Regions from separate parts of the Mesorhizobium huakuii genome, predicted to be linked through region 2. Evidence: riboswitches for the same ligand, from Rfam matches in the RefSeq annotation. Region 2 holds a riboswitch; each other region holds the start of a gene.
What was found. Region 2 has a riboswitch for cobalamin ahead of HB778_RS00475 (DUF1636 family protein). Riboswitches for the same ligand answer to the same signal wherever they lie in the genome.
Positions count from the first base shown of each region.

Region 1 (3,249 bases), 1.8 Mb from region 2:
TCCTGCAGCTCAACAACATCACGCCCGCCATGCAGTTGCTCGCGACCGCCGCGATCATCGTGCTGGCCGCAGTGCTTCAATCCCTCGTTCGCCGCCGCGAGGGTTTGGGTCGTTAGGAGGAAAGCGGCAGCAAGTTGAAGTCAAACCAAGGTCTGGCCCCCGGCCCGACGAGGAGGAGAGTGAGTATGAAAACCATAAGACAAGGAACGAGGCGCGCGCTTCACGCCATGCTTCTGGCAGGCGCTGGCCTGTGCATTGCGGGAGCCGCCCAGGCTGCCGAACCGTTGGTCAAGGCCTGCGCCAAGGACGGCCAGTTCATCATCGGCTTTTCGCAGGCGAACAATGCCGAGCCCTACCGCCAGCATGTCAATGACGAGCTGACGGCGGCGGCCAAGGAAGTACCGGGCTTTACGCTGCAGATCGCCGACGGCGCCGGCAACGTCAACACGCAGACCTCGCAGGTCGACAACTTCATCACCCAGAAAGTCGATCTGCTGCTGATCTCGCCCTTCGAGGCGGCACCGCTGACGCCGGCAGTGAAGCGCGCCATGGATGCCGGCATCCCTGTCATCGAGCTCGACCGCAAGACGGTCGGCGATCCCGGCAAGGACTACACTGCCTTCATCGGCGGCGACAATTACAAGATCGCGCTCGAAGCCGGAAAATACACCGCCAAGACCTTGCTGCCGGACGGCGGCGAGGCGGCGGTGCTGGAAGGCTTGCCGAGCTCGACGCCGGCAGTGGAGCGGCTGAACGGCTTCAAGGACGGCGTCAAGGAGAATGCCAAGATCCAGGTCGTGGCCGAGCAGGCCGCCGACTGGGTGCCGGACAAAGCCCAGACCGCCTTCTCGGCCATGCTCCAGGCGCATCCCGATATCAAGGTGCTCTACGCCTCGAACGACATGATGGCGGCCGGCGCGTTGCTTGCCGCCAAGGGCGCAGGCAAGCAGGTCAAGATCATCGGTACCGACGGCTTGCCAGGCCCGGCAGGCGGCATCGAGGCGGTGGCCAAGGGCGACTGGGCGGCGACCTTCACCTATCCGACGGGCGCCAAGGAAGCGATCGAGATGTCGAAGAAGATCCTGCTCGATTGCGCTACTTCGGTGGATACGACGGTCACCGTCGACACGACCGCGATCACGCCGGAGAACGCCAAGCAGCTGGCGGGGAAGTAAGCCCGTCTGCCTGTAGACCATCCGATCCAGGGCGGGTTCACGCGAACCCGCCCTGTCTACGTTCGCAACCTTCTCCGGCACTCGAAGGGTGGTGGCAAGGGATTGACAGCGGCAGAGGATATGTCTTTAACAGTTCTGTTATTACATAACAGACGGAGATGTTGTATGCGCCTTCTCTGACGAGGTCGCAGGCTGCTGGTGCCACGATGGTGACAGGACCAGTCGAAAAGAATCGTTGCGATGCGTCCGGGGCAAAACTACGATTGCCCGGTGATGGTCCCCGCGCCGAAAGGCAAGGGGTGAAAAGGGAACACGGTGAGACCCTCAAAGGTCGAGACCGTGGCTGCCCCCGCAACTGTAAGCGGTGAGCAAGATCCGAAATGCCACTGGCCGGCAAGGCTGGGAAGGCAGGATTGCGCCGAGACCCGCGAGCCAGGAGACCTGCCATCACTGAGTTGACCGGACGGGGTGTGCCGGGAGGAAACGTGGACGTCGGTCTTGTCGGCCGGCTCGCCAACATCCTTCCGTCGCCAGTTTTGGAAAGTGACGGAAAGTTGGACGGCTCCATCGATCATCGCATCATCGTGTGCACGCTTTGCCGTGACGTCCCGACCGGCATCAGGTCGGGCGAAAGCCTGTGCGCCGATTTGCGCTCCCGGCTCTCGGCCCATCATCAGCCCGCCGTGGCGCATGGCTTCACGATCGAAGGCGTCGAGTGCATGGCGGGCTGCGCGCGGCCGCTGACGGTGGCCTTCCAGGCGCCGGGCAAGGCTTCCTATCTTTTCGGCTCCATCGACGCCGAGGCCGACGCCGGTGATCTCGTGCGATTTGCAAGGCTATACGCCTCGCTCGCTGACGGCTGGTGCAATTCCGGACAACGTCCGCCGCGACTGGCGGGCAAGACGCTGGCCCGTATCCCCGGGCCGGGCAAGTTTGCGGGCAACAGCCGATGACGATGCCGCTTCTCGAAGCCCGCGACCTCTGCGCGACGGCGAACGGCCGGGATCTGGTCCATGCGGTCAGCCTGTCGGTGGCATCAGGCGATCGTCTCGCCATCATCGGCCCCAATGGCGCCGGCAAGACCACGCTGCTGCGCATGCTGTCGGGCATGCTCCGGCCAAGTGCGGGCGAGGTGAAGCTTGGCGGACGCCGTCTGGACAGGATCTCGACCGCCGAACGGGCCCTGCACATCGCCGTCGTCGGCCAGACCGACCAGCCCGATCCGCGGCTTGCGGTGATCGACTATGTCGAGCTTGGCCGCGTTCCGCATGCCGGATTGAGGTGCAGGAGCGAGGAACGCGACATCGTCGTCGACGCGCTTCGCCGGACCGGCCTGTTGCCGCTGCTTGGCCGCGCCATCGGCTCGCTGTCAGGCGGCGAACGCCAGCGTGCCCAGCTGGCGCGCGCCATCGCACAGCAACCGAAAGTGCTGTTCCTCGACGAGCCAACCAACCATCTCGACCCGCGCGCCCGTGGCGAGCTGCTCGAACTCGTGGCCGGCTTCGGCATGACGGTGATCGCGGTGCTGCACGATCTGGCTCTGGTGGCGCCGTTCGCCACCAGGGTCGCGGTGATGAACGAAGCCCGGCTGCATGCGCTGGCCGCGCCGCGCAAGGCGCTGACCCAGAAACTGATCCGCGAGATTTTCGGCGTCGACGTGTTTCGCCTGCGCCATCCGACCGAGGACCGCGAACTGACGGTGTTCGATGTTCCGAACCGCGCCGCACCCCCTTCCTGATCGAAACCCATCCGTCATTCGACACTGTTCAACCAAGGAGCAAAATCCGTGAAACGTCTCGCTCTGTCGCTTGTCTTCTCGCTGCTGGCCTCAACAGCCTTCGCCTTCCCCGTCACCGTCGATAGCTGCGGCAAACCGCTGACCTTCGATGCGCCGCCCAAGCGCGCCGTCATCCATGATCTCAACATGGCCGAGATGGCCTTCGCGCTGAAGCTGCAGCCGTCAATTGTCGGCCTGACCGGCATCACCGGATGGTACAAGGTCGGCGCCGAATTCAAGGCCGAACAGGGCTCCATCCCGGAACTGGCGCCCAAATACCCGACGCTCGAAAACCTC
Region 1 covers NZ_CP050296.1:5,427,270-5,430,518, forward strand. The annotation lists gene HB778_RS26185 (ABC transporter permease) at 1-116, shown strand, start outside; gene HB778_RS26190 (substrate-binding domain-containing protein) at 186-1,175, shown strand; cobalamin riboswitch at 1,433-1,638, shown strand; gene HB778_RS26195 (DUF1636 family protein) at 1,661-2,128, shown strand; gene HB778_RS26200 (ABC transporter ATP-binding protein) at 2,125-2,913, shown strand; gene HB778_RS26205 (ABC transporter substrate-binding protein) at 2,962-3,249, shown strand, end outside.
Region 1: it holds a riboswitch for cobalamin, as region 2 does, so the genes downstream of both, HB778_RS26195 (DUF1636 family protein) here and HB778_RS00475 (DUF1636 family protein) in region 2, are expected to answer to the same signal.

Region 2 (3,249 bases):
GGTTGCCGCCAAAACCCTGCTAGCATGGGCCGGAATCACCCATCGGACTCTCGACCTGGACGCCCTTAGAGTGACAGCTGCATGAAGGAAAAGATCTCGCTTGCCACCGCCCGGCGCATAGCGCTCGCCGCCCAGGGGTTTCTCGATCCGCGCCCGAATGGCACGCCCGACCGCCGCCACTTCGCCCGCGTGCTCTCGCGCACGGGTCTGCTGCAGATCGATTCCGTCAGCGCGGTGGTGCGCGCGCATTATATGCCGCTCTATTCGCGGCTCGGCCCCTACCCGCTCGCTTTGCTCGACAATGCCGCCGTGACGCGCAAGCGCATTGTGTTCGAATACTGGGCGCACGAGGCCTCGTTCCTGCCGGTCGAGACCTATCCGCTGATGCGCTGGCGCATGCAGCGCGCCGAGCAGGGCGACGAGATGTATCTGGGGCTGGCCAAATGGGGCCGAGAGCATGCCGCCTATATAGAAGACATTTATCGCGAGGTCGTAGCGCGCGGTCCGATCGCCGCTTCGGCGCTCGAGGGCCAAAAGGGTTCAGGCGGCTGGTGGGGCTGGAGCCATGCCAAGCACGCCTTCGAATGGCTGTTCTGGGCCGGGCGCATCACCACGGCGCATCGCCGCGGCTTCGAGCGCTTCTATGATTTGCCCGAACGCGTGCTGCCGCAGGCGATCCTCGACCTGCCGGTGCCATCAGCCGAGGACGCGCATCGCGAATTGCTGCGCATTTCCGCCCGCGCCCATGGCGTGGCGACATCAAGCGATTTGCGCGACTATTTCCGCCTGTCGCCGGCCGACATGAAGGGGCGTTTGGAGGAACTGGTCGAGACTGGCGAACTGGTGCCGGTGCGGGTCGAAGGCTGGGACAAGCCGGCTTACCTCCATAAGGATGCCCGTTTGCCCCGCAAAATCGAGGCCCGCGCCTTGCTGGCGCCGTTCGACCCGGTCGTTTTCGAACGGTCGCGGTCGGAGCGGCTGTTCGATTTCCATTACCGCATCGAGATCTACACACCGGCCGAAAAGCGGCAGTACGGCTACTACGTCCTGCCGTTCCTGCTCGGCGACCGGATCGTGGCGCGCGTCGACCTCAAGGCAGACCGGCCAGCCAGCGTCCTGCGCGTCCATGCCGCCTACCCCGAGCCCAACGCACCGCCTGAAACCGCTGCGCAGCTCTTTGAGGAACTGAAGCAGATGCAGGGCTGGCTCGGCCTTGAACGCATGGAAGTGACGCCGGCCGGCGATCTGGGCCCGGCGCTGGCCGACATAGCCATGTCGTAGCCGCGCGTTGACACCACTGCCTGCAAAAGCCTAAATCCGGTTCAGACGGTCCCTTGCCCGCAACGGCAGGGGCTAAGAGGGAATGCGGTGCGGGATGAAAATCTCAAATCCGCGGCTGTCCCCGCAACTGTAAGCGAAGAGCCAAGGCCGAAAGCCACTGGGAGTTTCCCGGGAAGGCGGCACCCAAGGCGATGACCCGCGAGCCAGGAGACCTGCCGTCTGCGACAAAAGAATCCGATCGCCTGGCGGGTTTCCGGGCAAGGAGCCCGGCTTTTTGGACCAGAACAGCAGTTTTTCGGCTGGCAAAGCGGACAATTCGTCCGCCGACGGCGATGCCTTGGCCGGCATCACGGTCATCGTCTGCGCCTCCTGCCGTGACGAGACCGGCTCCGACGCCCATCCTCGCGCCGGCGAACTGCTGGCTGAAGACATGCGCCGTGCAGCGTCTGACGACCATATCCGCGTGCGCACGGTCGAATGCCTCGGCAATTGCAAGCGCCGCCTCAGTGCGGCGATCCTGCGCGACGGCTGCTGGAGCTATGTGTTCGGCGACCTGACCGCGACCAGCGGCGCCGACCTCGTCACCGGCGCAAAGCTCTTCGCCACCTCGACGGACGGCCTCATTCCATGGCGCGGCCGGCCTGATTCCCTCAAGCGCGGCCTCGTTGCCCGCATTCCACCTCTCGACCTGTTGAAGGATTGATCATGAGCGCTTCCGTCTCCCGCGTCCCCTGCACCGTCGTCACCGGCTTCCTCGGCGCCGGCAAGACGACGCTGGTCCGCCATCTCCTGGAAAACGCCGGCGGCAAGCGCATTGCCATCATCGTCAACGAGTTCGGCGACATCGGTATCGACGGCGAGATTTTGAAGGGCTGCGGCATCGACACCTGCCCGGAGGAAAACATCGTCGAACTGGCCAATGGCTGCATCTGCTGCACCGTCGCCGACGATTTCGTGCCGGCGCTCGATCAAATCCTGTCGCTGACGCCGAAAGTCGACCACATCCTGATCGAAACCTCAGGCCTCGCTCTGCCCAAGCCACTGGTCCAGGCTTTTCAGTGGCCGACGGTGAAGAGCCGCGTGACGGTCGACGGCGTCATCGCCGTGGTCGATGGTCCCGCACTTGCCGAAGGCCGCGTCGCCAACGATATGGACGCGCTGCAGGCGCAGCGCGCGCAGGATGACAGCCTCGACCATGACGACCCGGTCGAGGAAGTGTTCGAGGATCAGATCGCTTGCGCCGATTTGATCATCCTGTCGAAGAGCGACCTGATGGATGCCGCCGGCTCGGCCCGCGCCAACGCCATCATTGGCGAACATTCCGCCCGTGCCGTGAAGATCGTGCCGACAGCACACGGCAAGGTCGATCCTTCCGTACTGCTCGGACTCGGTCTCGCCGTCGAGGACGACATCGAAAACCGCAAATCCCATCATGACGGCGCCTTCGACCATGAGCATGACGACTTCGACACCTTCATCGTCGACATTGCCTCGATCGCCAATCCGGACGAGTTGGCAAAGCGCGTCGCCACCGCCGCCGAACAGGAAAACGTGTTGCGCGTGAAAGGCTTCGTCGAGGTCGGCGGCAAGCCGATGCGGCTCCTGCTGCAGGCCGTCGGCCCGCGCGTCAACCACTACTACGATCGCGCCTGGACCGCCGAGGACGACCGACGCTCGCGCCTCGTCGTGATCGGCCTGAAGGGGCTGAACCGCCCCGCGATCGAGCGTATACTCGCCGGCTGATTTCAGACACGGGCCGCGATGCATATCCTCACCACGACCTCCGCCTCGCTCGACGATCTCGCCGAGCCGGTCGATCTGCGGCAGACGCCGGCGGATATCGTGGCCTTGTCCTTCACCGACAGCGACCTCGCCGGCCTGGCGGCCGCGTGGAAGGCCAACGCCGGCCGGTTGCCCTCGATGAGGCTGGCCGCTCTGCGCGACCTGCGCCATCCCATGTCCGTCGAC
Region 2 covers NZ_CP050296.1:97,451-100,699, forward strand. The annotation lists gene HB778_RS00470 (winged helix-turn-helix domain-containing protein) at 82-1,281, shown strand; cobalamin riboswitch at 1,311-1,515, shown strand; gene HB778_RS00475 (DUF1636 family protein) at 1,556-1,984, shown strand; gene cobW (cobalamin biosynthesis protein CobW) at 1,987-3,024, shown strand; partial or broken gene HB778_RS00485 (cobaltochelatase subunit CobN) at 3,043-3,249, shown strand, end outside.

Region 3 (3,249 bases), 2.3 Mb from region 2:
CGCCGCCTTTGCCCGCAGTTTGGCCGCCACCTCTTCGCGATTGCGCGGATGCTGATGGGTTTCGAGTGAATCGAGAAGTTCGCGCGCCGATGCCGCGATGGCCTCGACGGCGTGGTCGAACGCATGCTGGTTCTGTTTCGACGGGCGTGTCGTTCCGCTCAGCTTGCGGACGAACTGAAGGGCCGCGTCGCGCACTTCGTCATTGGTTGCCGGCGGATCAAAATTGAACAGGGTCTTGATGTTTCTGCACATCGCTTCCGTATCTCCTCTTGTCCAAGGCGCCATATCAACGGCGACGAACTCTATCCTCAAACACGATGATGTCCAAAACTCGGTGAACGGCTTGCGCCTCATTCCGCGTCGAGCGGCTCGGTTCCGACCGGCTTGCCGTCGCGCGACAGCCTGATCTTCTCGACCTTGTCCTCGGCGGCCTTCAGCAGCCGATCGCAATGCGCCTTCAGCGCCTCGCCGCGCTCATAGATCTTGATCGACTGGTCGAGCGGCACGTCGCCACGCTCCAGATCATCGACGATCTTTTCCAGTGCGTCGAGTGCCTGCTCGAAGCTCATCGCCTTGACGTCTTCGTTGGTCTCAGCAGCCATCATTCATCCTTTCATCAGTCGCCCGACATGGGCGGCGACCGAAAATGCCAGTCCCTGCAGATCGTAGCCGCCCTCGAGCAGGCTGACGAGCCGGTTGCCGCTGTGGCGCGCGGCGCGCTGCATCAGCTGGCCTGTCGCCCAGTCGAAATCATCCTCGGTCAGATTGATCTCGGCCAGCGGGTCGCGGTGATGCGCGTCGAAACCAGCCGAAATGATGATCAAATCGGGCGCGAAATTGTCGAGCGCCGGCAGCACCCGGGACAGGAAGGCATCGCGAAACACCTCGCCGCCGGTCTGTGGCGCCAGAGGCGCGTTGACGATGTTGCCGGCGCCGGTCTCGTTCTTCGCGCCGGTGCCGGGATAGAGCGGCATCTGGTGCGTCGAGCAATAGAGCACTGAAGGATCGTCCCAGAAAATATCCTGCGTGCCGTTGCCGTGATGGACATCCCAATCGACGACGGCAACGCGCTCGGCGCCATGCTTCTTCTGCGCGTAGCGGGCCGCAATCGCCGCCGTGTTGAAGAAGCAGAAGCCCATCGCGGTGCTCTTTTCGGCATGGTGGCCGGGCGGGCGGGCGGCGACGAAGACATTGTCGGCGCGGCCGGCAAAGACGTCGTCGACGGCAGCGTTGGCGGCGCCGATCGCGGTGATCACCGCCTGCCAGCTCTTTGGGCTCGCGGTGGTGTCGGCATCGATACGGGCAAGGCCCTCTTCGGGAATGGCGGCGCGCACGCGGGCGACGAAATCGGCGGGATGCGCGTAGAGGATGGTCGCTTCATCGCCCTCCGGCGCCTTGACGCGATCAAGCGCAGCAAAGGTCTCGTCATCGAGCACGCGCTCGATGGCGCGCAAGCGGTCCGGCCGCTCGGGGTGACCGGGCGGGGTGATGTGTTCGAGGAAGATCGGATGGGTGTAGAGACGGGTTGTCATGCTCCCTATCTAGTGCCCCGGCGCTGCGATGGCCATGCATTGCGGCTCGATCGCTGGGGAAAATCACGCCTGCGTCCATTGGCGTCGCTGCGGGGATTGGCGCCGCGGCGGCTTCGGCGTAAGGTCGCCGCCACTGCCTGGTGCTCGCCGCAAGCGGGAGAATCGGGAACACGGTTGAATTCCGTGGCGTGCCCAACGCTGTGAGGGGGACCGCGCCGGTAAATGCCACTGTCGATGACGGGAAGGCACCGGACGCGGGTTGATCCCAAGCCAGAAGACCGGCCTGGCAGGCATCGTCATCCGCATGGTCAGGCGGGTGACATCAGAGTGACGTGCGTCCAGTTGGACGCACAAAGTACGCTCTGACGATGTGAAACCATAGCAATCGCAAGGGGACAAGCGATGCCGGAAGATATGACCGCTCCTATGGGCGACGGATTTGACCAAAGGGCGCGCGACGCGGTCTATCGCGCGATGTTCACGCGGCGCGATGTGCGCAGCCATTTCCTGCCCACAGGGCTCGACGACGAGGTGCTGGCACGGCTGCTGCTTGCCGCGCACCATGCGCCATCGGTCGGCTTCATGCAGCCGTGGAATTTCATTGTCATCCGCGATGCCGCGCGACGGGCTGATGTGCGCGACCTGTTCCTGGCCGCGCGCGAACAGGAACTGCCTGAAATCGAGGAAGAACGGCAGGCGCTCTACCGCAAGCTCAAGCTGGAAGGCATCTGCGAAAGCGCCCTCAACATCTGCATCACCTGCGACCGCCGGCGCTCGCAGGGTTCGCCGCTGGGGCGCTGGCACAATCCGGAGATGGATCTCTACAGCACGGTCTGCGCGGTGCAGAATTTCTGGTTGGCAGCGCGCGCCGAAGGCATCGGCGTCGGTTGGGTTAGCATCATTGAACCGCAAGCGCTGAAAAGCCTGCTGTCCATTCCCGAGCATGTAACGCCGATCGCCTATCTCTGCGTTGGCCGGGTTTCCGAGTTCGCACCGAAACCGGACCTTGAAACGCATGGCTGGGGTCGGCGCCTGCCGCTGCCCGAACTGATCATGAGCGAGACCTTTTGCGGGCAAGGCGAGGCACCGCTCAAGTTAGCTGTGGCGCACCTCAACACCGTCGCCTGCGCGCCCGCCGATCAGCGCGTTGCGCCGGCCGTGCCCCAGCGCGAGCCGCCGAAGGAGGCCAGCGCCTTGTCCTTCAATTCCCGGAATTTCGACGACGCCTCGGCCAGCCTGATGTCCCAGGCCGGATCAGGCACCTGGCCGGCGATGGTCTTGAAATAGACCTGCATCAGGCAAGCGATGGCGAAGGGCTCGATAAAGGCCGCCTTGAAGGCCCAGGCGAAGACGATAGCGAGCACGAAGGCCCAGCCGGCGAGTTGGCCGGGCATCATGAATAAAATGGCTGCGGCCGGAGCCAGCATCAGCAGGAAGATGACGAAGGAAACGCCCCACATGATGACCGCCAGCCAGACGGCGTTCTTGACCATGGTCTTGCCGTTCTGGGCATAGAGCACCACGCCCTGACGCGCCGTTTCGAAGGGCGAGGACGAATTGATGCGGATGTTGTAGCCGAGGATGATCTCGTCGACATAGGTCAGCGACAGGCGAATCACCGTGTTGATGAAGGAAACAAGGCCGCTCAGGCCCGGAATGGGCAGGAAAGCGGCGATCCCGCCGAGCAGGCCGGTGATGGCGCGAATGGCGCCCTTGA
Region 3 covers NZ_CP050296.1:4,913,751-4,916,999, reverse strand. The annotation lists gene HB778_RS23645 (DUF2277 domain-containing protein) at 1-252, opposite strand, end outside; gene HB778_RS23640 (exodeoxyribonuclease VII small subunit) at 351-602, opposite strand; gene HB778_RS23635 (histone deacetylase family protein) at 606-1,532, opposite strand; cobalamin riboswitch at 1,654-1,833, shown strand; partial or broken gene bluB (5,6-dimethylbenzimidazole synthase) at 1,935-2,516, shown strand; gene HB778_RS23625 (hypothetical protein) at 2,672-3,249, opposite strand, start outside.
Region 3: it holds a riboswitch for cobalamin, as region 2 does, so the genes downstream of both, bluB (5,6-dimethylbenzimidazole synthase) here and HB778_RS00475 (DUF1636 family protein) in region 2, are expected to answer to the same signal.